2 regions of the Bacillus sp. KH172YL63 genome follow, and region 2 is predicted to be linked to the other one. Evidence: a T-box and tRNA genes for the amino acid it is inferred to sense, from the RefSeq annotation. Region 2 holds a T-box; the other holds one or more tRNA genes.
The links. A T-box is a leader RNA that pairs with one kind of tRNA and senses whether it is charged. The one in region 2 lies ahead of leuS (leucine--tRNA ligase), so its partner is inferred to be a tRNA-Leu.

Region 1 (15,940 bases), 950 kb from region 2:
GCTTTAGTTTTACATCAAATCGCAAACCAAAAGTCAGAGTGGCCTCCAAAAGTATAAAACGGTTAAAACAGAAAATCCGCTCTCTAACTTCCAGATCTTCAGGATGGTCGATGGAGGTTCGAATCAGAAAGCTGAACCAATATTTAATGGGATGGATCGGCTATTTTCAGCTGGCTGATACACACAGCTTCCTAAAATACCTGGATGCATGGATCAGAAGAAGATTGCGAATGTGTCTGTGGAAGCAGTGGAAACTGCCGAAAACTAAAGTCCGTAACCTCATTGCGCTCGGCGTTCCAAAATGGAAGGCGTATGAATGGGGAAATACCCGGAAGGGATATTGGAGGATCGCACAAAGTCCAATACTACACAGAACCCTTGGCAATTCCTTTTGGAATCGCCAAGGGCTCCTAAGTCTTATCGATAGGTATGAAAGTCTTCGTCAATCATCTTGATTGAACCGCCGTATACCGATTGGTACGTACGGTGGTGTGAGAGGTCGGGGATTAATCATCCCCTCCTACTCGATTATATCCGGGAGTGGGGGAAGCATGGATCTCAGGGAATGATTGTTCAATTGTAAAACAAAAAGGTTATGTATTTATAAGGTTGTAAGCGGACCTGAAGAAACCGGGCTCTTCCATTACTTTACATAAGGATCATGCCGGCGAATGGAAGGGGATCATATGACGGTCTCCATAGAGTGCAGGTGATAGAGGGACAATGGGAAAGATATTTCAATTAAATTAAAAAAAGTTTAAAATAACCCTTGCGCCCCCTTTGGTATGGTGGTATAGTAATATCTGTTGCCGCGAAACGCGTCACACAAACGAAAAAACTTTTAAAAAAAGTTATTGACTTTAACGAGTTGATAATGTAACATTGTAAGGGTCGCTTCAAGAGAAGCACTTACACATTGAACCTTGAAAACTGAACAAAACAAGACAATACGTCAACGTTAATTCTAGATTTATTTTAAAGAGCTATTCAAACTTTTATCGGAGAGTTTGATCCTGGCTCAGGACGAACGCTGGCGGCGTGCCTAATACATGCAAGTCGAGCGGATTGATGGGAGCTTGCTCCCTGATATCAGCGGCGGACGGGTGAGTAACACGTGGGTAACCTGCCTGTAAGATCGGGATAACTCCGGGAAACCGGGGCTAATACCGGATAATTCATTCCCTCGCATGAGGGAATGTTGAAAGGTGGCTTTTAGCTACCACTTACAGATGGACCCGCGGCGCATTAGCTAGTTGGTGAGGTAACGGCTCACCAAGGCGACGATGCGTAGCCGACCTGAGAGGGTGATCGGCCACACTGGGACTGAGACACGGCCCAGACTCCTACGGGAGGCAGCAGTAGGGAATCTTCCGCAATGGACGAAAGTCTGACGGAGCAACGCCGCGTGAGTGATGAAGGTTTTCGGATCGTAAAGCTCTGTTGTTAGGGAAGAACAAGTGCCGTTCGAATAGGGCGGCGCCTTGACGGTACCTAACCAGAAAGCCACGGCTAACTACGTGCCAGCAGCCGCGGTAATACGTAGGTGGCAAGCGTTGTCCGGAATTATTGGGCGTAAAGCGCGCGCAGGTGGTTCCTTAAGTCTGATGTGAAAGCCCACGGCTCAACCGTGGAGGGTCATTGGAAACTGGGGAACTTGAGTGCAGAAGAGGAAAGTGGAATTCCAAGTGTAGCGGTGAAATGCGTAGATATTTGGAGGAACACCAGTGGCGAAGGCGACTTTCTGGTCTGTAACTGACACTGAGGCGCGAAAGCGTGGGGAGCAAACAGGATTAGATACCCTGGTAGTCCACGCCGTAAACGATGAGTGCTAAGTGTTAGGGGTTTCCGCCCCTTAGTGCTGCAGCTAACGCATTAAGCACTCCGCCTGGGGAGTACGGTCGCAAGACTGAAACTCAAAGGAATTGACGGGGGCCCGCACAAGCGGTGGAGCATGTGGTTTAATTCGAAGCAACGCGAAGAACCTTACCAGGTCTTGACATCCTCTGACAACCCTAGAGATAGGGCTTTCCCCTTCGGGGGACAGAGTGACAGGTGGTGCATGGTTGTCGTCAGCTCGTGTCGTGAGATGTTGGGTTAAGTCCCGCAACGAGCGCAACCCTTGATCTTAGTTGCCAGCATTCAGTTGGGCACTCTAGGATGACTGCCGGTGACAAACCGGAGGAAGGTGGGGATGACGTCAAATCATCATGCCCCTTATGACCTGGGCTACACGTGCTACAATGGACGGTACAAAGGGCTGCAAGACCGCGAGGTTTAGCCAATCCCATAAAACCGTTCTCAGTTCGGATTGCAGGCTGCAACTCGCCTGCATGAAGCTGGAATCGCTAGTAATCGCGGATCAGCATGCCGCGGTGAATACGTTCCCGGGCCTTGTACACACCGCCCGTCACACCACGAGAGTTTGTAACACCCGAAGTCGGTGAGGTAACCTTTGGAGCCAGCCGCCTAAGGTGGGACAGATGATTGGGGTGAAGTCGTAACAAGGTAGCCGTATCGGAAGGTGCGGCTGGATCACCTCCTTTCTAAGGAAGATTTAACAAAAACGTTTGACAGTCGAAGTTTTGTTCAGTTTTGATGGTTTAATAATCATCAAAACTTTTGTCTCTTCTGAGACAGAAATTTGTTCTTTGAAAACTAGATAAAGATAAATTGATAGTCAAGAAATTACCGAGTATCGCCATTTTAGGTTTTAAACCTTATGTAACAACCAATTCGGTTAAGTTATGAAGGGCGCACGGTGGATGCCTTGGCACTAGGAGCCGACGAAGGACGGGACTAACACCGATATGCTTTGGGGAGCTGTAAGTGAGCTTTGATCCAGAGATTTCCGAATGGGGAACCCATTGTTCGTAATGGAACAATATCCATACTTGAATACATAGAGTATGGAAGGCAGACCCAGGGAACTGAAACATCTAAGTACCTGGAGGAAGAGAAAGCAATTGCGATTCCCTGAGTAGCGGCGAGCGAAACGGGATGTAGCCCAAACCAAGAGGCTTGCCTCTTGGGGTTGTAGGACACTCTATACGGAGTTACAAAGGAATGAAGTAGACGAAGAAGTCTGGAAAGGCTCGTCAAAGAAGGTAACAACCCTGTAGTCGAAACGTCATTCCCTCTTGAGTGGATCCTGAGTACGGCGGAACACGTGAAATTCCGTCGGAATCTGGGAGGACCATCTCCCAAGGCTAAATACTACCTAGTGACCGATAGTGAACCAGTACCGTGAGGGAAAGGTGAAAAGCACCCCGGAAGGGGGAGTGAAATAGAACCTGAAACCGTGTGCCTACAAGTAGTCAGAGCCCGTTAACGGGTGATGGCGTGCCTTTTGTAGAATGAACCGGCGAGTTACGATCCCATGCAAGGTTAAGTTGATAAGACGGAGCCGCAGCGAAAGCGAGTCTGAATAGGGCGAATTGAGTATGTGGTCGTAGACCCGAAACCAGGTGATCTACCCATGTCCAGGATGAAGTTCAGGTAACACTGAATGGAGGTCCGAACCCACGCACGTTGAAAAGTGCGGGGATGAGGTGTGGGTAGCGGAGAAATTCCAATCGAACTTGGAGATAGCTGGTTCTCTCCGAAATAGCTTTAGGGCTAGCCTCATGTGTAAGAGTCTTGGAGGTAGAGCACTGTTTGGACTAGGGGCCCTCATCGGGTTACCGAATTCAGACAAACTCCGAATGCCAAAGACTTATCCATGGGAGTCAGACTGCGAGTGATAAGATCCGTAGTCGAAAGGGAAACAGCCCAGACCACCAGCTAAGGTCCCAAAGTATACGTTAAGTGGAAAAGGATGTGGAGTTGCTTAGACAACCAGGATGTTGGCTTAGAAGCAGCCACCATTTAAAGAGTGCGTAATAGCTCACTGGTCGAGTGACTCTGCGCCGAAAATGTACCGGGGCTAAACGTATCACCGAAGCTGTGGATTGACACCTTTAGGTGTCAGTGGTAGGAGAGCGTTCTAAGGACTGCGAAGCTAGACCGTAAGGACTGGTGGAGTGCTTAGAAGTGAGAATGCCGGTATGAGTAGCGAAAGATGGGTGAGAATCCCATCCACCGAATGCCTAAGGTTTCCTGAGGAAGGCTCGTCCGCTCAGGGTTAGTCGGGACCTAAGTCGAGGCCGATAGGCGTAGACGATGGACAACAGGTTGATATTCCTGTACCACCTCTTTTCCGTTTGAGCAATGGGGGGACGCAGGAGGATAGGGTAAGCGCACTGCTGGATATGTGCGTCTAAGCAGTTAGGCTGATGATGAGGCAAATCCCGTCATCGCGAAGGCTGAGCTGTGATAGCGAGCGAATTATAGTAGCGAAGTTCCTGATTCCACACTGCCAAGAAAAGCCTCTAGCGAGGAAAAGGTGCCCGTACCGCAAACCGACACAGGTAGGCGAGGAGAGAATCCTAAGGTGAGCGAGAGAACTCTCGTTAAGGAACTCGGCAAAATGACCCCGTAACTTCGGGAGAAGGGGTGCTCTGGTAGGGTGCAAGCCCGAGAGAGCCGCAGTGAATAGGCCCAGGCGACTGTTTAGCAAAAACACAGGTCTCTGCGAAGCCGTAAGGCGAAGTATAGGGGCTGACGCCTGCCCGGTGCTGGAAGGTTAAGAGGAGTGCTTAGCGCAAGCGAAGGTGCGAATCGAAGCCCCAGTAAACGGCGGCCGTAACTATAACGGTCCTAAGGTAGCGAAATTCCTTGTCGGGTAAGTTCCGACCCGCACGAAAGGCGTAACGATCTGGGCACTGTCTCAACGAGAGACTCGGTGAAATTATAGTACCTGTGAAGATGCAGGTTACCCGCGACAGGACGGAAAGACCCCGTGGAGCTTTACTGTAGCCTGATATTGAATTTTGGTACAGCTTGTACAGGATAGGTAGGAGCCTTGGAAACCGGAGCGCCAGCTTCGGTGGAGGCATCGGTGGGATACTACCCTGGCTGTATTGAAATTCTAACCCGCGCCCCTTATCGGGGTGGGAGACAGTGTCAGGTGGGCAGTTTGACTGGGGCGGTCGCCTCCTAAAGAGTAACGGAGGCGCCCAAAGGTTCCCCTCAGAATGGTTGGAAATCATTCGCAGAGTGTAAAGGCACAAGGGAGCTTGACTGCGAGACCTACAAGTCGAGCAGGGACGAAAGTCGGGCTTAGTGATCCGGTGGTTCCGCATGGAAGGGCCATCGCTCAACGGATAAAAGCTACCCCGGGGATAACAGGCTTATCTCCCCCAAGAGTCCACATCGACGGGGAGGTTTGGCACCTCGATGTCGGCTCATCGCATCCTGGGGCTGTAGTCGGTCCCAAGGGTTGGGCTGTTCGCCCATTAAAGCGGTACGCGAGCTGGGTTCAGAACGTCGTGAGACAGTTCGGTCCCTATCCGTCGTGGGCGCAGGAAATTTGAGAGGAGCTGTCCTTAGTACGAGAGGACCGGGATGGACGCACCGCTGGTGTACCAGTTGTCTTGCCAAAGGCATCGCTGGGTAGCTATGTGCGGAAGGGATAAGTGCTGAAAGCATCTAAGCATGAAGCCCCCTCGAGATGAGATTTCCCATCACGTAAGTGAGTAAGATCCCTAGAAGATGACTAGGTAGATAGGTCAGAGATGGAAGCATGGCGACATGTGGAGTTGACTGATACTAATCGATCGAGGACTTAACCACAAAGAGTCATATTTATATGAACAATCGGCTGATATTCGGCTTTCTTGACATCAATTCTTTATCTAGTTTTGAAGGAACAAACCTTCAATTAAATATTCGTCTGGTGATTATGGCGAAGAGGTCACACCCGTTCCCATGCCGAACACGGAAGTTAAGCTCTTCAGCGCCGATGGTAGTTGGGGGATCTCCCCCTGTGAGAGTAGGACGTCGCCAGGCGATACATATTTCGGAGGATTAGCTCAGCTGGGAGAGCATCTGCCTTACAAGCAGAGGGTCGGCGGTTCGATCCCGTCATCCTCCACCATTTTTTATTTCCAAAGAATTAAATATGCCGGTGTAGCTCAACTGGTAGAGCAACTGACTTGTAATCAGTAGGTTGGGGGTTCAAGTCCTCTTGCCGGCACCATTTTGGTTTTTTTATTTTGTCTCATTTTTCATAAAATCTTATACATCTCGGTTTAAAACGAGAGCCATTAGCTCAGTTGGTAGAGCATCTGACTTTTAATCAGAGGGTCGAAGGTTCGAATCCTTCATGGCTCACCATTATTTTTATGTAAGTTCAATGACTTACAATTTGCGGGTGTGGCGGAATTGGCAGACGCACCAGACTTAGGATCTGGCGCCGCGAGGCGTGGGGGTTCAAGTCCCTTCACCCGCACCATTTACTTCGCGGAAGTAGTTCAGTGGTAGAACACCACCTTGCCAAGGTGGGGGTCGCGGGTTCGAATCCCGTCTTCCGCTCCATACTAGCCGGGGTGGCGGAACTGGCAGACGCACAGGACTTAAAATCCTGCGGTAGGTGACTACCGTACCGGTTCGATTCCGGTCCTCGGCACCATTGATTTTTGCGCAAGCAAAATATCTTACCATAAGGTGCTTTAAAAAGTAACAAAACAACAATTACATCTTGCGCCCGTAGCTCAATTGGATAGAGCGTTTGACTACGGATCAAAAGGTTAGGGGTTCGACTCCTCTCGGGCGCGCCATATTTCGGGAAGTAGCTCAGCTTGGTAGAGCACTTGGTTTGGGACCAAGGGGTCGCAGGTTCGAATCCTGTCTTCCCGACCACTTCATACGGGGCCTTAGCTCAGCTGGGAGAGCGCCTGCTTTGCACGCAGGAGGTCAGCGGTTCGATCCCGCTAGGCTCCACCAAAAAGTTTTTTAAAAAAGTCATTGACACACATTAAGAGTTAATGATATGATAGTCAAGTCGCTTCAAGAGGAGCGCATTGAACCTTGAAAACTGAACAAAACAAGACAATACGTCAACGTTAATTCTAGATTTATTTTTAAAGAGCTATTCAAACTTTTATCGGAGAGTTTGATCCTGGCTCAGGACGAACGCTGGCGGCGTGCCTAATACATGCAAGTCGAGCGGATTGATGGGAGCTTGCTCCCTGATATCAGCGGCGGACGGGTGAGTAACACGTGGGTAACCTGCCTGTAAGATTGGGATAACTCCGGGAAACCGGGGCTAATACCGGATAATTCATTCCCTCGCATGAGGGAATGTTGAAAGGTGGCTTTTAGCTACCACTTACAGATGGACCCGCGGCGCATTAGCTAGTTGGTGAGGTAACGGCTCACCAAGGCGACGATGCGTAGCCGACCTGAGAGGGTGATCGGCCACACTGGGACTGAGACACGGCCCAGACTCCTACGGGAGGCAGCAGTAGGGAATCTTCCGCAATGGACGAAAGTCTGACGGAGCAACGCCGCGTGAGTGATGAAGGTTTTCGGATCGTAAAGCTCTGTTGTTAGGGAAGAACAAGTGCCGTTCGAATAGGGCGGCACCTTGACGGTACCTAACCAGAAAGCCACGGCTAACTACGTGCCAGCAGCCGCGGTAATACGTAGGTGGCAAGCGTTGTCCGGAATTATTGGGCGTAAAGCGCGCGCAGGTGGTTCCTTAAGTCTGATGTGAAAGCCCACGGCTCAACCGTGGAGGGTCATTGGAAACTGGGGAACTTGAGTGCAGAAGAGGAAAGTGGAATTCCAAGTGTAGCGGTGAAATGCGTAGATATTTGGAGGAACACCAGTGGCGAAGGCGACTTTCTGGTCTGTAACTGACACTGAGGCGCGAAAGCGTGGGGAGCAAACAGGATTAGATACCCTGGTAGTCCACGCCGTAAACGATGAGTGCTAAGTGTTAGGGGTTTCCGCCCCTTAGTGCTGCAGCTAACGCATTAAGCACTCCGCCTGGGGAGTACGGTCGCAAGACTGAAACTCAAAGGAATTGACGGGGGCCCGCACAAGCGGTGGAGCATGTGGTTTAATTCGAAGCAACGCGAAGAACCTTACCAGGTCTTGACATCCTCTGACAACCCTAGAGATAGGGCTTTCCCCTTCGGGGGACAGAGTGACAGGTGGTGCATGGTTGTCGTCAGCTCGTGTCGTGAGATGTTGGGTTAAGTCCCGCAACGAGCGCAACCCTTGATCTTAGTTGCCAGCATTCAGTTGGGCACTCTAGGGTGACTGCCGGTGACAAACCGGAGGAAGGTGGGGATGACGTCAAATCATCATGCCCCTTATGACCTGGGCTACACGTGCTACAATGGACGGTACAAAGGGCTGCAAGACCGCGAGGTTTAGCCAATCCCATAAAACCGTTCTCAGTTCGGATTGCAGGCTGCAACTCGCCTGCATGAAGCTGGAATCGCTAGTAATCGCGGATCAGCATGCCGCGGTGAATACGTTCCCGGGCCTTGTACACACCGCCCGTCACACCACGAGAGTTTGTAACACCCGAAGTCGGTGAGGTAACCTTTGGAGCCAGCCGCCTAAGGTGGGACAGATGATTGGGGTGAAGTCGTAACAAGGTAGCCGTATCGGAAGGTGCGGCTGGATCACCTCCTTTCTAAGGAAGATTTACTAAAACGTTTGACAGTCGAAGTTTTGTTCAGTTTTGATGGTTTAATTATCATCAAAACTTTTGTCTCTTCTGAGACAGAAATTTGTTCTTTGAAAACTAGATAAAGATAAATTGATAGTCAAGAAATTACCGAGTATCGCCAATTTAGGTTTTAAACCTTATGTAACAACCAATTCGGTTAAGTTATGAAGGGCGCACGGTGGATGCCTTGGCACTAGGAGCCGACGAAGGACGGGACTAACACCGATATGCTTTGGGGAGCTGTAAGTGAGCTTTGATCCAGAGATTTCCGAATGGGGGAACCCATTGTTCGTAATGGAACAATATCCATACTTGAATACATAGAGTATGGAAGGCAGACCCAGGGAACTGAAACATCTAAGTACCTGGAGGAAGAGAAAGCAATTGCGATTCCCTGAGTAGCGGCGAGCGAAACGGGATAGCCCAAACCAAGAGGCTTGCCTCTTGGGGTTGTAGGACACTCTATACGGAGTTACAAAGGAATGGGGTAGACGAAGAAGTCTGGAAAGACTCGTCAAAGAAGGTAACAACCCTGTAGTCGAAACGTCATTCCCTCTTGAGTGGATCCTGAGTACGGCGGAACACGTGAAATTCCGTCGGAATCTGGGAGGACCATCTCCCAAGGCTAAATACTACCTAGTGACCGATAGTGAACCAGTACCGTGAGGGAAAGGTGAAAAGCACCCCGGAAGGGGGAGTGAAATAGAACCTGAAACCGTGTGCCTACAAGTAGTCAGAGCCCGTTAACGGGTGATGGCGTGCCTTTTGTAGAATGAACCGGCGAGTTACGATCCCATGCAAGGTTAAGTTGATAAGACGGAGCCGCAGCGAAAGCGAGTCTGAATAGGGCGAATTGAGTATGTGGTCGTAGACCCGAAACCAGGTGATCTACCCATGTCCAGGATGAAGTTCAGGTAACACTGAATGGAGGTCCGAACCCACGCACGTTGAAAAGTGCGGGGATGAGGTGTGGGTAGCGGAGAAATTCCAATCGAACTTGGAGATAGCTGGTTCTCTCCGAAATAGCTTTAGGGCTAGCCTCATGTGTAAGAGTCTTGGAGGTAGAGCACTGTTTGGACTAGGGGCCCTCATCGGGTTACCGAATTCAGACAAACTCCGAATGCCAAAGACTTATCCATGGGAGTCAGACTGCGAGTGATAAGATCCGTAGTCGAAAGGGAAACAGCCCAGACCACCAGCTAAGGTCCCAAAGTATACGTTAAGTGGAAAAGGATGTGGAGTTGCTTAGACAACCAGGATGTTGGCTTAGAAGCAGCCACCATTTAAAGAGTGCGTAATAGCTCACTGGTCGAGTGACTCTGCGCCGAAAATGTACCGGGGCTAAACGTATCACCGAAGCTGTGGATTGACACCTTAAGGTGTCAGTGGTAGGAGAGCGTTCTAAGGACTGCGAAGCTAGACCGTAAGGACTGGTGGAGTGCTTAGAAGTGAGAATGCCGGTATGAGTAGCGAAAGATGGGTGAGAATCCCATCCACCGAATGCCTAAGGTTTCCTGAGGAAGGCTCGTCCGCTCAGGGTTAGTCAGGACCTAAGTCGAGGCCGATAGGCGTAGACGATGGACAACAGGTTGATATTCCTGTACCACCTCTTTTCCGTTTGAGCAATGGGGGGACGCAGGAGGATAGGGTAAGCGCACTGCTGGATATGTGCGTCTAAGCAGTTAGGCTGATGATGAGGCAAATCCCGTCATCGTGAAGGCTGAGCTGTGATAGCGAGCGAATTATAGTAGCGAAGTTCCTGATTCCACACTGCCAAGAAAAGCCTCTAGCGAGGAAAAAGGTGCCTGTACCGCAAACCGACACAGGTAGGCGAGGAGAGAATCCTAAGGTGAGCGAGAGAACTCTCGTTAAGGAACTCGGCAAAATGACCCCGTAACTTCGGGAGAAGGGGTGCTCTGGTAGGGTGCAAGCCCGAGAGAGCCGCAGTGAATAGGCCCAGGCGACTGTTTAGCAAAAACACAGGTCTCTGCGAAGCCGTAAGGCGAAGTATAGGGGCTGACGCCTGCCCGGTGCTGGAAGGTTAAGAGGAGTGCTTAGCGCAAGCGAAGGTGCGAATCGAAGCCCCAGTAAACGGCGGCCGTAACTATAACGGTCCTAAGGTAGCGAAATTCCTTGTCGGGTAAGTTCCGACCCGCACGAAAGGCGTAACGATCTGGGCACTGTCTCAACGAGAGACTCGGTGAAATTATAGTACCTGTGAAGATGCAGGTTACCCGCGACAGGACGGAAAGACCCCGTGGAGCTTTACTGTAGCCTGATATTGAATTTTGGTACAGCTTGTACAGGATAGGTAGGAGCCTTGGAAACCGGAGCGCCAGCTTCGGTGGAGGCATCGGTGGGATACTACCCTGGCTGTATTGAAATTCTAACCCGCGCCCCTTATCGGGGTGGGAGACAGTGTCAGGTGGGCAGTTTGACTGGGGCGGTCGCCTCCTAAAGAGTAACGGAGGCGCCCAAAGGTTCCCCTCAGAATGGTTGGAAATCATTCGCAGAGTGTAAAGGCACAAGGGAGCTTGACTGCGAGACCTACAAGTCGAGCAGGGACGAAAGTCGGGCTTAGTGATCCGGTGGTTCCGCATGGAAGGGCCATCGCTCAACGGATAAAAGCTACCCCGGGGATAACAGGCTTATCTCCCCCAAGAGTCCACATCGACGGGGAGGTTTGGCACCTCGATGTCGGCTCATCGCATCCTGGGGCTGTAGTCGGTCCCAAGGGTTGGGCTGTTCGCCCATTAAAGCGGTACGCGAGCTGGGTTCAGAACGTCGTGAGACAGTTCGGTCCCCTATCCGTCGTGGGCGCAGGAAATTTGAGAGGAGCTGTCCTTAGTACGAGAGGACCGGGATGGACGCACCGCTGGTGTACCAGTTGTCTTGCCAAAGGCATCGCTGGGTAGCTATGTGCGGAAGGGATAAGTGCTGAAAGCATCTAAGCATGAAGCCCCCTCGAGATGAGATTTCCCATCACGTAAGTGAGTAAGATCCCTAGAAGATGACTAGGTAGATAGGTCAGAGATGGAAGCATGGCGACATGTGGAGTTGACTGATACTAATCGATCGAGGACTTAACCACAAAGAGTCATATTTATATGAACAACAGGCTGATATTCGGCTTTCTTGACATCAATTCTTTATCTAGTTTTGAAGGAATAAACCTTCAATTAAATATTCGTCTGGTGATTATGGCGAAGAGGTCACACCCGTTCCCATGCCGAACACGGAAGTTAAGCTCTTCAGCGCCGATGGTAGTTGGGGGATCTCCCCCTGTGAGAGTAGGACGTCGCCAGGCAAATAGTAGGAAAGAGTAGCTCTTTAGGGGGCTGCTTTTTTTGTGTTGGTTTTTGGGAGTGGGGGCTTCCGGGGTTGGTGATAGAGCTCGAGTTGGATGGTAGTGGGAGTACAAGAAGATTGAAGACGTGATGGAGTGAAGAAGATCTTTGTTCAGTTCTCCGTAGAGGGATTTGAAGATTAGTCGCAGCTTTAGCGCGGATGATAGATTGGGTGCGGTATTAGACTGTGGGGTGGCGCCAGGCGAATAGTTCAGAAGGGTAGCTCTTTGAGAGATACTCTTTTTTGGTTGGTGTGGATGTGGGGAGGGGGAATGGTAGGAGAGAGGGGAGGCCTCCGGGGAAGGGACGTTGTAAGAAAGTGTGGATTTAGTAAATTGGTAAGTTTGAGTCAACACATTTTAGTGACGAAATGGGTAATATTGTTAAACGACGCATAAACCAAGTAAAGAGACGCATAAATGAAAAAAACGACGCAAAAACCTCTGAAAATGACGCAAATAACCCTAAAAGAGACGCATAAACCTTGTGAAATGACGCAATCAGCATGAGTGACCTTCTTAAAATAGCTCCCAATACCATGAAAATCAGTAACATCTAATGTCCCCATCCTGGGTTTCACCGTAAATTCGAAGAATAACCCTTCTATATGGTTGATTTTTAACAGAAAGGGTAACCAATTCTAATAAAAAAGCCATCCCTCTCATTTAAATCTTCTCCCAGCCCGCACAACGGAGTGGAAACTTACTATACTTATTAAAATAGGTCGGAAGTCAGACCCCCAGATCAACACCCCATCCCGCCATCCCCCAAAAACTCAAAAATCCCCACCCCCCCACGTTTAAAACCTCCCAAAAACAGGAAAACTTCTAAGGGTAAACTTCATAATTGCAAAGTTGATTTCCCGGTTGTATAATTATAGTCAAATATAGTCAAAGTCAAAATGAGGAGGAGGTTTGATGAGGAACATTTCCGACATCATTGAAAATTATTTGAAGAACGTGTTAGAAGTGAGTGAACGTGAGATCGTCGAGATTAAAAGGAGCGAGATCGCTGATAAGTTTCAATGTGTTCCTTCTCAAATTAATTATGTCATCAATACCCGCTTTACGATTGAACGTGGATATGTAGTGGAGAGTAAGCGGGGTGGCGGAGGCTACATCCGGATCATGAAGGTGAAGGCTCACGATCAAGTTCACTTGATTGATCAGCTTGTTTCTTTGATAACGCAAATGATCAGTCAAAATACGGCGGCTGATATTGTGTTTAGATTGGTTGAAGAAGAGATCATTTCCGAGAGAGAAGCGAAGATCATGCTGAGTGTGATGGATCGATCGGTCATCATGGTGGATCTGCCTGAAAGGGATGTACTGAGAGGAAGGATGCTCAGGGCGATGCTTGATACTTTGAAATATGAGTAAGTGTTGAGGAGTGAGAGGGATGGTGTGTCAAGACTGCAATGAAAGACCTGCAACCCTTCATTTTACAAAGGTGGTCAATGGGGAAAAGACGGAGGTTCATTTATGTGAGCAGTGCGCGCAGGATAAAGGTGACATGTTCATGTTTGATTCTAATCCTGGGTTTTCTGTGAACAATCTATTGGCAGGTCTCCTTAATATATCCCCTGCATTTAAGCAGGCAAAGGAAGCTGAAATTCCTAAGGCAGAAGTACTTCAATGCAAGAAATGTAAGATGACGATTCATCAGTTTATCAATGTAGGAAGATTTGGCTGTGCCCATTGTTATGAGACGTTCAAAGACGAGTTGACGCCTTTGTTAAAGCGTGTTCACAGTGGAAATGTTGAGCATCATGGCAAGGTTCCGGAACGGATGGGCGGCGCCATTCATTTGAAAAAGAAAATTCAACAGCTGAAATCGGAACTGCAGAAGATGATAGTGGATGAAGAGTTTGAAAAAGCAGCTGAGATCAGAGATGAAATCCGCTCCCTGGAGAAAGAAATCAAGAAAGAAGGGGGAGAGCAGGAATGAGTCTTGAAAAGTTCTTGAGTAATGCTGTCAGTTCGTGGATGAGTGAAGAGGGACCGAACTCAGATATTGTCCTCAGTTCGAGGGTGAGACTTGCAAGGAACCTGACTGATTTCCGTTTTTCTACTTTATATTCTTCAGAAGAAGCCAAAGAGATTGTGGAGCGTGTGAAGGATAAACTCTCTTTTTACCCGAAAGAGCTCGGGGAATTGGAATTTTTACCGACAAGTGAGATTCAGCCCCTCCAAAAGAGGGTATTGATGGAGAAACACCTTATTAGTCCCAACCTGGCAGAGGATACGAATGATGGGGCAGTCCTTTTATCAAATGAGGAAGATGTCAGCATAATGGTAAACGAAGAGGACCATATTCGAATACAGTGTTTATATCCCGGTTTGCAATTGAAGGAAGCACTGCAGCGGGCGAATCAGATTGATGACTGGTTCGAGAGTGAATTTGATTATGCCTTTGATGAAAAGCACGGTTACTTGACGACCTGCCCGACCAATGTAGGGACGGGGCTCAGGGCATCGGTGATGATGCACCTGCCGGGACTTGTCCTGACGCAGCAATTGAACCGTATTATCCCGGCAATCAATCAGTTGGGACTGGTGGTCAGGGGGATATATGGTGAAGGCAGCGAGGCGCTCGGGAATATCTTTCAGATTTCGAATCAAACGACCCTTGGGAAGTCTGAGGAGGATATTGTAGAAGATTTGTTGAGCGTCGTGGAGCAGATCATCGATAAAGAACTGTCTGCCAGGGGCGCATTAGTTAAGACGTCCAACATACAATTAGAAGACAGGATCTTTCGTTCACTCGGGGTGCTTGAGCACAGCAGGATCATTGAATCCAAGGAGGCGGCGAAGTGTCTGTCGGATGTCAGGCTCGGGATTGATTTAGGATACATCAAAGCCATATCAAAGAATATACTGAATGAATTAATGATTTTGACCCAGCCGGGTTTTTTACAACAATATTCTGGAGGTCCTTTGCGACCAAATGAAAGAGATATAAGAAGGTCTTCTTTGATACGAGAGCGAATTAAGTTAGATAAGGATATATGTGAGGAGGAAAAATAATATGATGTTTGGTCGATTTACAGAAAGAGCACAAAAAGTATTGGCGCTGGCTCAAGAAGAAGCGATTCGTTTATCGCACAGTAACATTGGCACTGAACATATTTTATTAGGACTTGTCCGGGAAGGTGAAGGGATTGCTGCGAAGGCCCTTACGGCATTGGGGTTGAGCCCTGAGAAGATCCAGAAGGAAGTGGAAGGGCTGATCGGCAAAGGTACAGAGAAGTCCCAAACGATTCATTACACACCTCGGGCTAAGAAAGTGATTGAACTTTCAATGGATGAGGCCCGTAAACTCGGTCACTCATATGTAGGAACGGAGCATATTTTACTCGGGTTGATCCGTGAAGGCGAAGGAGTCGCTGCACGGGTGCTCGGAAATCTGGGTGTGAGCTTGAATAAAGCACGTCAGCAGGTACTTCAGCTACTAGGCAGCAATGATTCAAGCAACCACCAGGGCGGAGGCAATGCAAATGCCAACACGCCAACCCTTGACAGCTTAGCCCGTGACCTGACGGCGATAGCACGTGAAGGCAGCTTGGATCCGGTCATCGGAAGAAGTAAGGAAATCCAACGGGTGATCGAAGTTCTAAGCCGCCGTACAAAGAATAACCCGGTATTGATCGGGGAGCCTGGTGTCGGGAAAACAGCGATAGCAGAAGGTCTGGCACAACAGATCATTGCCAATGAAGTGCCGGAGATCCTGCGGGATAAACGGGTAATGACACTTGATATGGGTACGGTGGTCGCCGGTACGAAATACCGTGGTGAATTCGAGGACCGTCTGAAGAAAGTCATGGACGAAATCCGTCAGGCAGGAAACATCATCCTGTTCATCGATGAACTTCATACATTGATCGGAGCAGGTGGTGCAGAAGGGGCAATCGATGCATCGAATATCCTGAAACCATCCCTTGCCCGTGGTGAGTTGCAATGTATCGGAGCGACGACATTGGATGAGTATCGTAAATATATCGAAAAGGATGCTGCACTGGAGCGCCGTTTCC
Region 2 (15,940 bases):
CAATGAAGATCGTTCTCATGTCAGATTCTCATCTGATGCAGGTGCAGCATTCTCCCACTGAAGCCTTTTGAAGGAAGTGGTCTGACAGTACTCGAGCACCGCTTGAGCAGCCTTCAGCTGCACGCTTTTGATAGGGGATGTGCTGGAACGCTGCTTCTGGAACCACGCTGGATGCTGGCGCTTGTCAAGGAACTGAATCCCTGCAGGTGCCTGTGGATAGTCGATATAACCGTTTCTGCTGATGACAGCCTGATGGATCGGAAGCTCCACGCCTGCATGTCGCATAATCTGATGGATGATCCGCTCCATCCTTTTCAAACCGATGAGCGGGTTCAACACCTTCTTCTCCATGTCTCCCCACTTTTTCAGCCAGAATCTATCCCCTGAACCAAGATAAGCCGTCCCGTCTTCAAACTCCAGGAATGTCAGGCACCAAATCCCTGTCGGCGTGATCAGGATCGTCTCGAGTTCCACTGGCGCGTTTTTGATTTTCAGGATCGGGTTGTAGAGAACGAAGATATTATCCGGGAACCGCTGCAGTAAATAATGAAGCCGCTCGTCATAGTGGTAGCTGTTATCCACGTAGGATTTTTCCATAATCGTCGAACTTGCCCAACGCAATTGGAACTCATATACCATATCGAGAAAAGACAGCTTCAGTTCTTCCTCTGACTGGATGCCATGATTGGTGTCCATCTCGAATTCAATGTCTTCGTCATCAGGTTCTGCAGCCTGAACGTCTGCCTCCTCCTCTTCTTCTTTCTTTTTGAAAAAGGAGAAAAGCTTTTCTTTCATTGTGTTTCTCTCTTCCTCTGACTCTTCGACAGGAAGAGGTTCGGGGAGCTCCCCGGTTTCCCAATGTTGTTTCATTTTTTCCCACTGCTGCTTTTTTAATCGGACAAATTGGGAAGGATATCTATATAAATCGGTTTCATATCGTGAAACATAATCTTGAAGTTTAATCAGCTGTGCCATATGGATCGTTCCTTTCATGACGGTCAATTTGCTGTAACGGGAATGTATATAGCGCTTCGTATTTCGGAAGCCGGTCTAGGTGTGTTTGATATAAAACAATGCTTTGCGGCATAAATGAATGCGATGTTTCAGGAAGGAACGGCTCAAGCCATTCATGGGTGAAAGGCTTGAGCCCGGCCCATTTTCTTCCTACAGTGATATGTGGTGAAAATGGACGCTTGTCAAGCACATACCCCTCTTCCTCACAGGAGTCATACACCCGGTCCCTGAGATGCTGCAACTGCGCCGAGTCCTCTGCCCCCATCCAGAAGATTCTGGGCTGATCACTTTTCCCGAAGGTCCCGAAGCCGTTCAGTGTCAATCGGAAAGCGGGACGGTACACATCCCCCACCTTTTCGACGACCGGACCCAGATCCCCTGCACTTCCAAGGAAGGCGAGTGTGAGATGATAATCTTCGGGATGCACCCATTTCTTGAGGGCTCCTGCAGCCTGCAGCGGCTGCACCTGTTCATTTATCCAGCGTTTCGTTTCTTTCGGCAAAGAAAGCGCAAAGAAGTAGTGGGGGTTCGACATATCATCCGTCCTTTCGATTGTTATTACCATTTTAGCAAAATGTGTCATAAGAGAGAATCACAACCGTGAAATGCAATAAAATTGAAATACAAAGCTAATTTATTTGATAAGCTTTATCTGAATTAGTACAGTAGAAGTAGAAACATTTTCTGAAAGGAAGTTGACGATGAAAGTAGTACAAAATATAGCCGAACTGATCGGGGACACACCCCTTGTTAAATTGAACCGTCTGAATCCAGAAGGCGGAGCCGATGTATATGTGAAATTGGAATTCTACAATCCGAGTAAAAGCGTGAAGGACCGGGCTGCCTACCAGATGATCGTGGAAGCGGAAAAAGCCGGCCACCTGAAGGAAGGATCGACCATCATCGAGCCGACGAGCGGGAATACAGGAATCGGCCTTGCCATGAACGCAGCAGCGAGGGGCTATCGGTCCATCCTCGTGATGCCTGACACGATGACCCAGGAGCGCATCAATCTCCTTAAAGCCTATGGAGCGGAAGTCGTATTGACACCAGGGGATGAAAAAATGCCAGGTGCCATCGAAAAAGCGAAAGAATTGACGAAAGAAATCCCGAACAGCTTCATGCCGATGCAGTTCGAGAATGATGCCAATCCGAATGCACACCGAAAGACGACGGCACTTGAAATCGTGGAAGCGATGAAAGAAATCGGCAAACCGCTGTCAGCCTTTGTCGCGACGGCAGGAACCGGCGGGACGATCACCGGTACTGGCGAAGTGTTGCGGGAGCATTATCCGGACCTTTCCGTACACGTCGTCGAGCCGGCAGGATCCCCGGTCCTTTCTGGAGGGAAGCCAGGAAAGCATAAGCTTGTCGGCACAAGCCCAGGGTTTGTACCTGAGATCCTGAATACAGATGTGTACGATAAAATCCATAAAATCGAAGACGAACAGGCCTATGATATCGCCCGCAGAATGGCGAGCGAAGAAGGGATACTGGTCGGACCGTCTTCAGGTGCTGCCTGCTATGCAGCCATTGAAGTCGCCAAGACGCTGTCACCTGACGATGTGGTCGTCTGCATTGCATGCGATACAGGCGAAAGATACCTGTCGAGCGATCTGTTCCGATTCTGATCGATTTCTCCAAAGAAAAGAGGCTGTGCCATTGTCGGCACAGCCTCTTTTCTTATTTTACATTGTGATAGTGGGTGATGAATTGTTCGGGAGAAGATCTCACGACAAATGTCCAAACCCCTTCAATCGTATGGAGATACAAAAATGTATAGTAAGCGGACAATGCCCTGCTCGTCACATCCATCACGTCTTTGATGACGAATGTCCTTTTAGGCGTGACGATCCGGTCGCTGTATAAATAAAGATACTCCTCTGTCTCCACCGTGATCTGCCGGTTGTCTTCTATCCTTCGCTCAGTCTTCATAAATGGTTGTGAACAAATCAACATCTACTGCCTCCAACTGATTTAACGATTCTTCCTGTTCCTGAACAGGGATTGAAGCTTCTTCGTGACGGTACCCGGTTTCCCGTCACCGACCGCCTGCCCGCCGATCTTGACGACAGGCATCACTTCTGAAGTGGTACTTGCAATAAAGATTTCTTCGGCTCCTAACAATTCAGACACCGTAAACGCCTCTTCCCGGAATGGGATGTCATGTGCCTCACAAAGGTCTTTGATGACTCTCCTTGTAATGCCGTTTAGGATCAGATTCGTAGCAGGATGGGTAAAAATGCTGCCATCCCTGACGATGAACGCATTCGATGACGACCCTTCCGTCACCGTATCCCCCCGGTGGAGGATTGCTTCAAAATGACCTTCTGAAGCCGCTTCTTCCTTTGCAAGGAGATTCCCCAACAGATTCAGGCTCTTAATGTCACAACGCAGCCATCTGATATCTTCTGCAAGCTTCGCAGTGACACCCTGCTCCATCATAGCTGACGGGACAGGGAAGTCTTTCGTATAAGCAACGACACTTCCCGGCACTTTCCCTGAAGGGAAGTGATGCTGGCGGGGAGCAACCCCCCGTGTCACCTGGACATACACAATCCCGTCTTTCACCCCATTCGTCTCGATCAATCGAAGAAGAAGCGAAGTGAACTCCTCCTGGGTATATGGGATGACAAGCTTCATCTTTTCTCCACTTTCATACAGCCGATCCATATGTTCCTTCATGGTGAACGTGTTTCCGCCGTATACCCTGATCACTTCATAGATACCGTCCCCGAATTGGTAGCCACGGTCCTCAATATCGATTTTCGCATCGTCACGTTGTATCAGTTCCCCGTTGACAAAAACTGTGCTCATTCTCTTCTCCCCCTCATGCCTCTTATGCCTGACAAGCTAATTCGTAAATCGCCTGGGCATAAATTGCCGTTGCTTTTAATAGGTCCTCTATAAACATATACTCATCCTTCTGATGGGCAATGTCTTCACGTCCCGGGAACAGGGCACCGAAAGCCACACCTGATTCCAGGCTGCGGGCATACGTCCCTCCGCCGATGCTTAATAATTCACCACGTTCACCGGTTTGTTCCTCATACACCTTTTTCAGCGTTTGGACGAGTTCATCATCCTTTGACACATGGTGAGGCTTGCTGTCAGTGAAGTTCTCGATGGCATATCCATCGATGTTTTCGACGATGCTTTTTCCTTTTTCCATATCAAAAGTTACCGGATAGCGCATGTTCAAGCCAAGGCGTCCGCCTTCAGCTTCTGAATAGCGCAGTTTGCCGACATTGATCGTCAAGTCGCCGGTGATGTCATCGGTATAGCTGACGCCGAGTTCAATCCCCCTTGAATCTTTAAAGAAATGCTTGGCCGTGAAACTGAAGAACTCCTTCCCTTGGGAAGTCAGCGGCAGCTGTGTTAAGAAAGCAGCCAGGAACAGGCCGGCATTCTTCCCGTTGTCAGGCTCCATCCCATGTGAAGATACACCTTCCACTTCAAAAATCAGTTCTCCATTTTCGATATAATAGCTTCCCTTGATCTCTTCTTCCTTCATGAAAATCTCGAAATTCTGCACCCATTTCGTATGATCTTCATCGACGAAAAGAACAGCCTTTGCATAATCAGGCACCATATTGTAGCGTCGGCCCGACTCAAAGGAAAGAACCTTGATGCCGGCATCTGCGTCTTCTGCCGTCTTTTTCTGTACCAGATCATAATCAGCGATCCCTTTTTCCGCATGGATGATCGGGAAATCGGCATCCGGGGCAAAGCCGATCGTCGGCATTTCCTCTTTGCTGAAATAGTGATCCACACATCTCCAGTCGCTTTCTTCATCGGTCCCGATGATCATCCGGACACGCTTAGAAAAGTCAGGGTCAAGATCCTTCACGATTTTCATCGCATAATAAGCAGCCATCGTCGGTCCCTTGTCATCGATCGCCCCACGTGCGTAAATCTTCCCGTCCTTCACTTCACCGCCATACGGATCAACACTCCAACCGTCTCCTTCAGGAACAACATCCACGTGACAAAGGATCCCGAGGAGATCCTTTCCTTCTCCAAACTCAAGATGACCTGCAAGATGGTCCACATTTTTAGGAGTAAAGCCGTCTTTTCCACCTAATGTCAAAAGATAATCAAGCGCTTCTTTCACGCCTTTGCCGAGTGGTGCATCATCGGTGGCATTTTCTTCATCCAGCACGCTTTTGATCTGAAGGAACTTCTGTAAGTCCTTTATCAAATCATCTTTCCGCTTCTCCACTTCGTTCATCCAATTTATACTCATTCGGTTACACCTGCTTCATATGTATTTATTTCACTTATCATTTTATACTGTTTGCCGGTGAAATCCAAACGGAAGAAGCCTGCTGCCCGACAGCCCTCAACCTCAGGAAAAATAAAAAATACATATTTTTAGCATTTTCTTCATATTATAGGAATATAGACACGGATTTACCAACGTTAATTGTTTGTAAATTTGGACAATATTCTAGAATTTTTGTCGGATTAGCGTTACAATATACTTGTCTGACATCTAGAGGATAAACTTTTATGAAGAAAAGGGGTTGTCTAAAGCGCATAGTACATATGGTAGCACGTGAGGTGCACAAACGACGATGTAGTCTTTTGCCTTTGGAAAAATGATGAGGGAGTGGTTTTTTGAAACCTTCAACCAATCGTATGCTAACTAGAATCAAAGCTGTATACATGTACATCAACAAGAAAGGTACTGTAACAACCCAAGATCTTGTAGACGAATTTGGCATTACTCCTCGCACCATACAAAGAGATCTCAACGTGTTAGCGTATAACGACCTCGTAGAAAGCCCAAGCCGTGGTCAATGGACAACGACAGAAAAGAAAGTAAAGATGACATCATAAATGAGAAAAGAGCTCAGTACACCCGCAGCTGAAATAGGGATCTGCTTTTTCGGCTGGTTGGCTGATCCGTCTGCGGAGACTGCTCTGACAAATACAAAGACGAAGGCACCCAATCGGGTGCCTTCGTCTTATTCATTATTCAGGCTTAAATTCCTTCAACAGCGTGACTTCCTCTTCCGTCAATTCCCGGTACTCGCCGAGTGCAAGGTCTTCATCAAGCGCAAGCGGTCCCATCGTCATGCGTTTCAGATAGGTGACACGCTTCCCTACACTTTCGAACATCCTTTTCACCTGATGGAATTTACCCTCGGTGATCGTCAATTCGATTTCTGACGTCAAACCGGATTTTAAAATGGTCAGCTCCCCTGGTTTCGTTTCGTAACCGTCGTCGAGTGTCACCCCGTTCTTGAAGGCTTTCACGTCCGCTTTCGTCACCATTCCGTCAATCACCGCAAAATACGTCTTCGGCACATGCCGTTTCGGTGAAAGCAGCTGATGGGATAACTGACCGTCGTTCGTGATCAGCAGGAATCCTTCTGTATCTTTATCAAGTCTCCCGACCGGGAAAGGGTTGAAAATTTGATCTTCCAATTGAAGTAAATCTATCACCGTTTCCTCCCGGCCATCCTCGGTTGCCGAGATGACCCCTGGCGGCTTATTCATCAGGAGGTAGACGTATTCCCGGTACTCGACCGTTTCACCGTAAAGCATGACCGTATCTTTTTCAGTATCAATGTGGATCTTTCCGTCCTTGACGACGTCTCCATTCACCTGAAGACCGCCGTCCTTTAATAATTTCTTCACTTCTTTTCTGCTGCCGTATCCCATATTGGCAAGCATTTTGTCGATTCTCATATATTAAACCTCCATTATTTATTTTGCAGTTTTTAAAGATTCACTATGACCGCTCTATCAACTATTTCTTATTTAAAACGACAGACTCGAGTGATAGAGCAAGTGCACAGTAAAAAGTAACCCCTTGGAAAAGAAAAAGGGATGATCGGCATCCATCATCCCTTTTTTCATTTATCCGATCCGCAGTTTGCTCCGTATCTTCGTCACCCGGTCCCCGAACAATCTGTCGGCCAGTTTGCTCCGAAGGCTGAGGTAGAAATACACGAGCGCCCCCACTCCGCCGCAGATGGCGACAAGCAGGATGGCCTGGAAACCTGATTCCGGATTGAGGAAGTTGACGAGCACGGCGTACAGCGCCAACACAATGACCGCCATCACCCCGTTCAGGGCGCCGATGAACATCGTCCTCCTGAGGATCAAACCGAATTTGTAATTCGCATATTTCTTGATAACGTACAGGTTAATCAGGATTGCGACTGTATAGCCGATCGTTGTCGCAAGCACCGCCCCTTGAGTTTCTAGGAGGCGGATGAGCGGAATGTTCAGGACAAGCTTGAGAAGCAAGCCGACGAGCAGGCTGAAAATCGTGAACTTCTGCTCATCAATTCCTTGAAGGATCGCTGCGGTGACCGCGAATAGCGCGAAAAGGATCGCAACAGGAGCATATGAACGCAAGATGGACGTTCCAAGCATGTCGCTGTGATAAAACAACGTATACATCGGTTCAGCCAGCAGGGCAAGTCCCAACGCAGCCGGCACAGTCAGAAACAACAGGATCTGAAATGTTTGATCGATATTCCGGCGCATCGTTTTCCGGTCACCGCTCGTATATGATGTCGTGATCAGCGGAATCAGCGTCATGGAAAACGCTGTCGCCAATGACACGGGAATAATTACGAGTTTATGGGTGTAAAAATTCAATACGGCAAAGGCGTGATCCGATATTCTCGCGTTCCCGATATCATCCATCGCTGTATTGAAAGTGATTTGATCGACGAGCTGAAACAAAGGATTCGCAAGTCCCACGAAAATGAACGGAATCGAATAGGCGATGATTTCTTTGTACATCGATTTCAGCGATACTTCTTCATTTCCCCGGTCCTCTTCCAGCAGTTCATCGAGATGGGGCTTCCGTTTATACCAATACCAGATCAGCGCCCCGAGACTTGCAAGTCCGCCGACAAACGCTGCAAATGTCGCGACAGAGATAGCTGTCGTGACCGTACCGTCCAAAATGTTCAGTACCACATAAATTCCGCCGAGCAGGAAGACGATGCGGACGATCTGTTCAATCACCTGAGAAACCGCCGTCGGTCCCATAGACTGATGACCCTGGAAGAATCCCCGGATCAAACTCATGAACGGAATGATGATAAGCGCGAAGCTGACGGCCCTGATGACGGTCGTTACCTGGGCAACGGAAATGACCTGCTCATCACTTTTGATTGTCATTTCGGCAAAAATCGGTGCGAAGGCATACATAATGAGGAATGACACAACCCCTGTCAGCGTCATCAGCAAGAGGCCCGATTTAAACAATCTCCTGCCGACCGCATATTCCCCTATGGCATTATATTTTGATACAAATTTCGAAACAGCCAGCGGCACACCCGCAGTGGCCACAGTCAAAAAGATGGTATAGGGTACATATCCATATTGATAAAGAGACGCCCCTTCTTCATGACCTTTAAGCAAATCATCAAACGGTATAACATAAAAAAGACCTAAAAACTTCGAAATAAAGGTCCCTAACGTTAAAATAAACGTTCCTCTTATTAATTTAGACGACATAGTATCCCTCTCTATCTATCCCGCTTCCCTTTTAGACAAACAAGATAGTAACATGCTTAAAAATTTACACACTATCAGTAGTGTACTACTGTACGATTCGAATGACAATTTTTTTCGAATTGTTGTTTTTAATTCCCAACGCATTTAAAATAAGGAGAAACTTCTATTGAACAAGCGAAGTAGCAAAACTAAAAGTTGGTGGAAAAATGGTAAAGAAATATGATGTCATAGTCATAGGCGGAGGACCGTCAGGCTTGATGGCAAGTATCGCAGCCGGAGAGCAGGGCGCAAAGGTCCTTCTTGTAGATAAAGGAACAAAACTTGGCAGAAAGCTCGCCATTTCAGGAGGCGGACGCTGCAACGTGACGAACCGGCTTCCGGTTGAAGAAATCATTAAGCACATCCCTGGGAACGGACGGTTTTTATACAGTGCGTTTTCAGAGTTCAATAACGAAGATATCATCGCTTTCTTCGAGAACCTCGGCATCCGCTTGAAAGAGGAAGATCACGGACGGATGTTCCCTGTTTCAAACAGGGCGATGGATGTCGTGGAAGCACTGCTGAACCGGATGAAGGAATTGAACGTGGACACACGCCTCTCCACAACCGTGGAAGAAGTATTGTACGAAAATGGCCAAACGGCCGGCATCCTCCTGAAAGACGGAGGAACCATCGCCGCGGACGCAGTCGTGATCGCGGTTGGCGGTAAATCTGTCCCCCACACAGGATCAACGGGAGACGGATACCCATGGGCGACAAAAGCCGGGCATACGATCACCAATCTATTCCCGACCGAGGTTCCCCTCACATCGGACGAGCACTTCATCAAGAAAAAAGAGCTCCAGGGTCTCTCATTGCGGAGCATTGATCTCAGCGTTCTGAATCCGAAAGGGAAAAAGATCATCACCCACAAGATGGATATGATTTTCACCCACCTTGGCATTTCAGGTCCTGCAGTGCTTCGCTGCAGCCAATACGTCGTAAAGGCCATGAAGAAATGGAACCTGACCCACGTGGACATGCAGATCGACGCCATGCCAGAGCACAATGAAGAACAACTTTTCCAATCGCTTCACAAACAGGTGAAAGAAGACGGAAAGAAAGCAGCGAAGAATCTGTTCAAAGGACTGGTGCCAGAAAGATACCTGTTATTCCTGCTGGACCGGGCCGACATCGATCAGGATGAAAAAGGAGATCACATCTCCTCTGAAAAAATCCGTCATTTCACTAAGCTTCTAAAACAATTCACGTTCAAAGTGAACGGCACGTTATCGATCGATAAAGCATTCGTGACCGGAGGCGGCGTGTCGGTCAAAGAAATCGAGCCGAAAACGATGGCATCCAAGAAAATGAACGGCCTCTTCTTCTGCGGAGAAGTGCTCGACATCCACGGATACACCGGCGGATACAACATCACATCCGCCCTCGTCACCGGCCGCCTTGCCGGCTTCAATGCCGCTCAAGTGTAAACAAAAAAGGTTGATCCTCATCCCATGAGCGATCAACCTTTTTTATTTCCGATACACGACCATCGCAGAAAAACAATAGATCTGATCCTCCACTTCCTCCGATATGGCCGCAACATGATATTTAATATCCACGATTTTTTTATCATCAAGCTTACTGAGAAAATGGTTCATATCTTTCTCCAAATCTTTCTCATGCTCGTAGTCAAACACCTTTACCTGGATCATGGGGAGACCTCCTTGAATGGTTTTGATACTAGTATTGTCAGAATATTCGTTTTTGAAACAGTGGGAATCGTGGTTTTTTTTGGGGGGGTGGTGATGTGTTGGGGTTCGTTGATGTTTTGGGATTCGCCGATAAATGTTGGATTTCGCCGTTAAAATTGAGAGATCGCCGTTATATTGAATATTTCGCCGATAAAGTCACCTCACGATCAAAATCAGTAGCTCCCTCTCCAGTCACACAGGCGCTTTCATCTGAAAAGATCATTTTACATAAAAAAACACACCCCTTTTTCACCAAAAGAAGTGTGTTTCACAAACTCATTCAACATTATTTCTTTGCAGCTGTTTCACCGGACCAGTTCATCATGCCGCCTTCCATGTTCACCACTTTATAGCCTTGATCCTGCATATAGTGGGCAACGTTTCCGCTGCGGTTACCTGAACGGCAGATAAAGATATATTCTTTCTCTTTATCAAATTGATCCAATGACTCAGGGATTTCACCCATCTTGATATGCTTCGCGCCCGGGATCATGCCCTCTTCTACTTCTTCATCTTCACGAACATCCACCAACAGCAGGTCTTCTCCCTGCTTCAACTTCTGCTCCAACTCATCCGTTGTAATTGTCTTAATATCCATCATCATCTTCCTTTCCACATTCATTCACCATGATTATACCAAAGCCCGTCCCCAGAACAAAAAATTCAGACCAAAAAAGGACAAGAAGAGGGACGGACCTCAACGAAATCCTGTTCTAAAGCGATTTCCGCTTCAAAACAGGCCGTTTTGGAGGTCCGTCCCCAATCATCAGTTTGCGACGATGTTAACTAGTTTGCCTGGTACAGCGATGACTTTGCGGATGGTTTTGCCTTCGATTTGTGTTTTGATTTCTTCGTTTTCCATCGCTGTTTTTTCCAGGTCTTCTTTGTTCATGTCCCGTGGGATCATGACTTTGGCTTTTACTTTACCGTTCACTTGAAGGACGATTTCGACTTCGTTGTCGACTAGCTTCGATTCATCGAATGTCGGCCATGCTTCGTAGGAGATCGTTCCTTCGTGACCAAGCTTGCTCCAAAGTTCCTCTGTCATATGAGGCGCGATCGGAGACAGTAGCTTGATGAAGCCTTCTACATATTCTTTCGGAAGGGTGTCAGCTTTGTATGCATCATTGATGAATACCATCAGCTGTGAAATCCCTGTATTGAAACGAAGTCCTTCGTAGTCTTCAGTCACTTTTTTGACGGTTTGGTTATACGTTTTGTCAAGGGCGCTGTTCGGTACATCCTTCACTTTAGAAGACAGTGATCCGTCCTCTTCCACAAGGAGGCGCCATACACGGTCAAGGAAGCGGCGCGCTCCGTCAAGGCCGTTCGTGCTCCATGCGATGGACGCTTCAAGTGGCCCCATGAACATTTCGTATAAACGAAGGGTGTCTGCACCGTGTGATTCCACGACTTCATCCGGATTGACGACGTTCCCTTTTGATTTACTCATTTTTTCATTGTTTTCACCGAGGATCATCCCTTGGTTGAACAGCTTCTGGAACGGCTCCTTCGTCGGTACTACGCCGATATCGTAAAGGAACTTATGCCAGAAACGTGCGTACAGCAAGTGAAGGACGGCGTGCTCGGCTCCACCGATATACGTATCGACCGGAAGCCAGTCGTCCATTTTCTTCGCATCGGCAAGGGCTTCTTCGTTATGTGGATCAATATAACGAAGATAGTACCAGCAGCTTCCCGCCCATTGCGGCATCGTATTGGTTTCACGACGGCCTTTTTTGCCTGTTTCAGGATCTTCGACGTTCACCCATTCACTGATGTTCGCCAGTGGTGATTCCCCTGTACCGGACGGTTTGATTTCCGTCGTCTTCGGAAGGACAAGTGGAAGCTCACTTTCAGGAACGGTCGATGTCGTACCATCTTCCCAGTGAATGACTGGAATCGGCTCACCCCAGTATCGTTGACGGCTGAATAACCAGTCACGCAGGCGGTATGTCACTTTCTTCGTACCGATGTTTTTCTCTTCTAACCAGGAGATGGCTTTTTCAATCGCTTCTTCCTTCCCTAACCCGTCAAGGAAGCCGGAGTTCACATGATCACCGTCACCTGTGTATGCTTCCTTCTCGATGTCGCCGCCAGCTACGACTTCAACGATTGGAAGATCGAATTCTTTTGCGAACTCATAGTCTCTTTCGTCATGGGCAGGAACGGCCATGATCGCTCCGGAACCGTAGCTCATCAGAACGTAATCAGCGATCCAGATTGGCATTTTCTCTCCATTTGCAGGATTGATTGCATATGCGCCCGTGAATACACCGGTTTTTTCTTTCGCAAGATCTGTACGCTCAAGGTCGCTCTTAGACTTGATTTTGTCGATGTACTCATCCACTTTCGTGCGCTGTTCGTCTGTTGTGATGTCTGCGACAAACGGATGCTCAGGGGCAAGTACCGCGTACGTCGCACCGAAGATTGTATCAGGGCGAGTCGTGAACACGTCGAATGATTTGTCATGTCCGTCGATGGCAAATTTCACTTCTGCCCCTTCAGAACGGCCAATCCAGTTACGCTGCATATCTTTGATGCTTTCAGGCCAGTCGACATCTTCCAGATCTTCTACAAGACGATCTGCATATGCCGTGATCTTCAGCATCCACTGCTTCATCGGACGTCGCTCTACCGGATGTCCGCCGCGCTCACTTTTTCCGTCGATGACTTCTTCGTTCGCAAGTACCGTACCAAGTGCCGGACACCAGTTCACGGCAACTTCGTCCACATAAGCCAAGCCTTTTTTATAAAGCTGGATGAAGATCCACTGTGTCCATTTGTAGTAGCCCGGATCTGTCGTATTCACTTCACGGTCCCAATCATAAGAGAAACCAAGTGATTTAATTTGACGGCGGAACGTATTGATATTTTTCTCTGTGAATTCTGCCGGATCATTCCCTGTATCAAGGGCATATTGCTCTGCAGGCAATCCGAATGCATCCCATCCCATCGGGTGAAGGACATTGTATCCCTGCATACGCTTCATGCGGGAAAGGATGTCTGTTGCCGTAAACCCTTCCGGATGTCCTACGTGCAGACCTGCACCTGATGGATACGGGAACATATCCAGTGCATAGAAATTGGATTTTCCTTCGTCTTCCGTCGCTTTGAACGTTTTGTTTTCTTCCCAATATTGCTGCCATTTCGTCTCAACACTTTTATGATTAAAACTCATATTGAGATCCTCCTTTGATAGTTGAAAGGCCTGGACCTTTCTTTTTGAAAAAAATAAAAAAACTCTCATCCCAAATAAATATTTGGGACGAGAGTTTGTATAGACATTCTCCCGCGGTACCACCCACATTAGTGTACACGCACTCAGCTTCATTCATCCTTAACGCGGAAAACGGCAAGTCTTACTGATTGTTTCACACTTGCAACTCAGCAGGCGAGTTCATGATGTTCCTGGTTGACTTTCACCATCCGTCAACTCTCTAAGGCAGAAAACCGTCATTACTACTCCTGATCAACGTTTCAATATAGATAAACATTATATGTATTCACTATTTTAGTGAAATTTATTCAGAAGCGCAAGCCCATTGTTGTTTTTTTGTGAAACAGGGAGGATGGTGTTGTAGAATAAGACTGTTTTTGTAAACTTTGTACTTTTAAACAAGCGAGATGCGGTTGATTGCAGCGAGAATCAACTGTTCAAGATAAATTGTTACACAATTACAATAAAACCAATTGTTCTCCATGAATACAATGACCACAGCAAAACTACTACTTTGTACCTTTTCTAAATACTCTGTCCCCATCAGCAAAAATTTCTTCAAACCATAGTTTTGACAGACCGATTAGGGTGCACCTTATAGTCTGATAATAACAACAATCTTTACGAAAAGTGCCAGTAAAAAAAAGCAGCCCCCTAAAGAGGCTGCCTCATTCCAAATCTTCTATTGAACCGTGTAACCGCCGTCTAACACGACGGCCTGGCCGGTGATGCCCCTTGCCTGGTCGCTGCAGAGGAACATGGTGTAGTCGGCAATTTCTTTCACGTCCAGCAGCCTTTTTTGCGGGACGAGTGGGTAAATGACTTCTTCGATCACCCGCTCAAGGGGGATATTGCGTGTAGCCGCAAGGTCCCCGAGCTGATTCCGGACAAGCGGGGTGTCGACGTATCCTGGACAGACCGCATTTACCGTGATGCCGTGGGCCGCCGTTTCCAACGCGGCCACTTTCGTCAGTCCGATAACGCCGTGTTTGGCAGAATTATAGGCGGCTTTTCCAGAGAATCCGACAAGGCCGTTAATGGATGCCATATTGATGATCCTTCCCGTTCCCTGCTTCTTCATATGAGGAAGCGCATGTTTGATTGCGACAAACGGCGCTGTAAGCATGACCTTCAGCAGAAGCTCGAATCTTTCAGTCGGAAATTCTTCGATATGGGACACATGCTGCAATCCAGCGTTATTGATGAGGACATCAAGCCTTCCGAAATGTTCTACCGTTTTGTCCAGCGCCTCCTTCAGTTCCTCTTCAGAGGTCACGTCGCACTGCATTCCTATTGCTTCATATCCTTGGGCTTTCAGACTGTCTGCAGCTTTCTCCGCTCCTTCAGCCTGAAGGTCTGTGAGGACGACTCTCGCACCGGAGGCCGCAAATTCCTTTCCGATTTCAAAGCCGATTCCTTGAGCGGCACCTGTGATGAATATTACTTTATCTTTAACCATGAGAACTCCTTTCTTAAATCCCTACTCCAAATGAGAATAATAAAATGGCAAGTGCCAATCCAAGCAGCGGCACGATGACCGTCAAGGCCCCTACAGCGCCGTATGCCTCTCCATGTGTTTCATTACAGATCGATCTGATCGTTGTAACGACATAGCCGTTATGCGGCAGGGAATCCAGCGCACCTGAAGAAATCGCGACAACCCGGTGAAGGGCTTCCGGATTGACGCCCATGTCCACATAGTGGGGTGCAAGAATCGGAAGTGCAATCGCCTGACCGCCCGATGCTGAACCGGTCATACCGGCAATCACACTGACCGCGATTGCTCCGCCGATGAGCGGGGATCCAGGTATATTCGTCATCACCTCGACCGCTGTAGCGAAAGCCGGCACCGCTTTTGCCACCCCTCCGAAACCGACGACGGCCGCCGTGTTCCCGATTGCGATGAGTGCACCGATCGTTCCTTCAGAAACTGCTGACCAGAATCCTTTGAAGTATGCGCGATTCAGCACATACGCAGAAATCACCCCGCCGAGGAGGGCAATGATCAGAGCAGATTGCTTTAATGAATCATGGAAGGAGAACGCCAGAACAAGCACAACCAATAGGGGGATCAATCCCATGAACGGGTTTGGCAGCGCCCTTCCTTCATCAATGACCGGATCCTCTTCCCTCGCCGAGAACCGCTCGCCCTTGTTGACCGCTTTCGTGATCATACGCTTTAACCACCAGTAACCGAATACAGCCATGAAGACGGCCACAATCAAGCTGACCTCCCAACCTGCATAGGGCGTTGTCCCCAAGTGTTCAATCGGGATCCAGTTCTGGATTTCCGGTGAACCGGCCGACGTCATCGTGAAAGTGACCGAACCGAAAGCCAGGGCAGCCGGTATGAAACGTCTCGGCAGATCAGCCTGCTTGAACAAGCTGACAGCCATCGGGTAAACCGAGAAGGCCACAACGAACAAGCTCACCCCACCATACGTCAACACAGCACACGCAAGGACGATGGCAAATACGGCATATT

Region 1: it encodes a tRNA-Leu, which carries the amino acid that the T-box ahead of leuS (leucine--tRNA ligase) is inferred to sense. The anticodon was not compared.

What each region holds. Positions count from the first base shown of each region.
Region 1 covers NZ_AP022842.1:99,461-115,400, forward strand. The annotation lists partial or broken gene ltrA (group II intron reverse transcriptase/maturase) at 1-455, shown strand, start outside; rRNA gene KH172YL63_RS00505 (16S ribosomal RNA) at 996-2,543, shown strand; rRNA gene KH172YL63_RS00510 (23S ribosomal RNA) at 2,736-5,670, shown strand; rRNA gene rrf (5S ribosomal RNA) at 5,770-5,886, shown strand; tRNA gene KH172YL63_RS00520 (tRNA-Val) at 5,899-5,974, shown strand; tRNA gene KH172YL63_RS00525 (tRNA-Thr) at 6,001-6,076, shown strand; tRNA gene KH172YL63_RS00530 (tRNA-Lys) at 6,138-6,213, shown strand; tRNA gene KH172YL63_RS00535 (tRNA-Leu) at 6,247-6,331, shown strand; tRNA gene KH172YL63_RS00540 (tRNA-Gly) at 6,340-6,414, shown strand; tRNA gene KH172YL63_RS00545 (tRNA-Leu) at 6,420-6,508, shown strand; tRNA gene KH172YL63_RS00550 (tRNA-Arg) at 6,580-6,656, shown strand; tRNA gene KH172YL63_RS00555 (tRNA-Pro) at 6,662-6,738, shown strand; tRNA gene KH172YL63_RS00560 (tRNA-Ala) at 6,747-6,822, shown strand; rRNA gene KH172YL63_RS00565 (16S ribosomal RNA) at 6,980-8,527, shown strand; rRNA gene KH172YL63_RS00570 (23S ribosomal RNA) at 8,719-11,654, shown strand; rRNA gene rrf (5S ribosomal RNA) at 11,754-11,870, shown strand; gene KH172YL63_RS00580 (CtsR family transcriptional regulator) at 12,828-13,289, shown strand; gene KH172YL63_RS00585 (protein-arginine kinase activator protein McsA) at 13,309-13,857, shown strand; gene KH172YL63_RS00590 (protein-arginine kinase McsB) at 13,854-14,936, shown strand; gene clpC (ATP-dependent protease ATP-binding subunit ClpC) at 14,938-15,940, shown strand, end outside.
Region 2 covers NZ_AP022842.1:3,396,949-3,412,888, forward strand. The annotation lists gene KH172YL63_RS17350 (diacylglycerol/lipid kinase family protein) at 1-19, opposite strand, end outside; gene KH172YL63_RS17355 (nuclease-related domain-containing protein) at 16-870, opposite strand; gene thpR (RNA 2',3'-cyclic phosphodiesterase) at 959-1,549, opposite strand; gene cysK (cysteine synthase A) at 1,716-2,645, shown strand; gene KH172YL63_RS17370 (hypothetical protein) at 2,698-2,973, opposite strand; gene dat (D-amino-acid transaminase) at 2,992-3,831, opposite strand; gene pepV (dipeptidase PepV) at 3,854-5,260, opposite strand; gene KH172YL63_RS17385 (DeoR family transcriptional regulator) at 5,635-5,856, shown strand; gene KH172YL63_RS17390 (pseudouridine synthase) at 5,992-6,711, opposite strand; gene KH172YL63_RS17395 (putative polysaccharide biosynthesis protein) at 6,883-8,502, opposite strand; gene KH172YL63_RS17400 (BaiN/RdsA family NAD(P)/FAD-dependent oxidoreductase) at 8,709-9,971, shown strand; gene KH172YL63_RS17405 (sporulation protein Cse60) at 10,014-10,196, opposite strand; gene KH172YL63_RS17410 (rhodanese-like domain-containing protein) at 10,522-10,836, opposite strand; gene leuS (leucine--tRNA ligase) at 11,002-13,416, opposite strand; T-box leader at 13,497-13,720, opposite strand; gene KH172YL63_RS17420 (3-hydroxybutyrate dehydrogenase) at 14,138-14,914, opposite strand; gene KH172YL63_RS17425 (GntP family permease) at 14,928-15,940, opposite strand, start outside.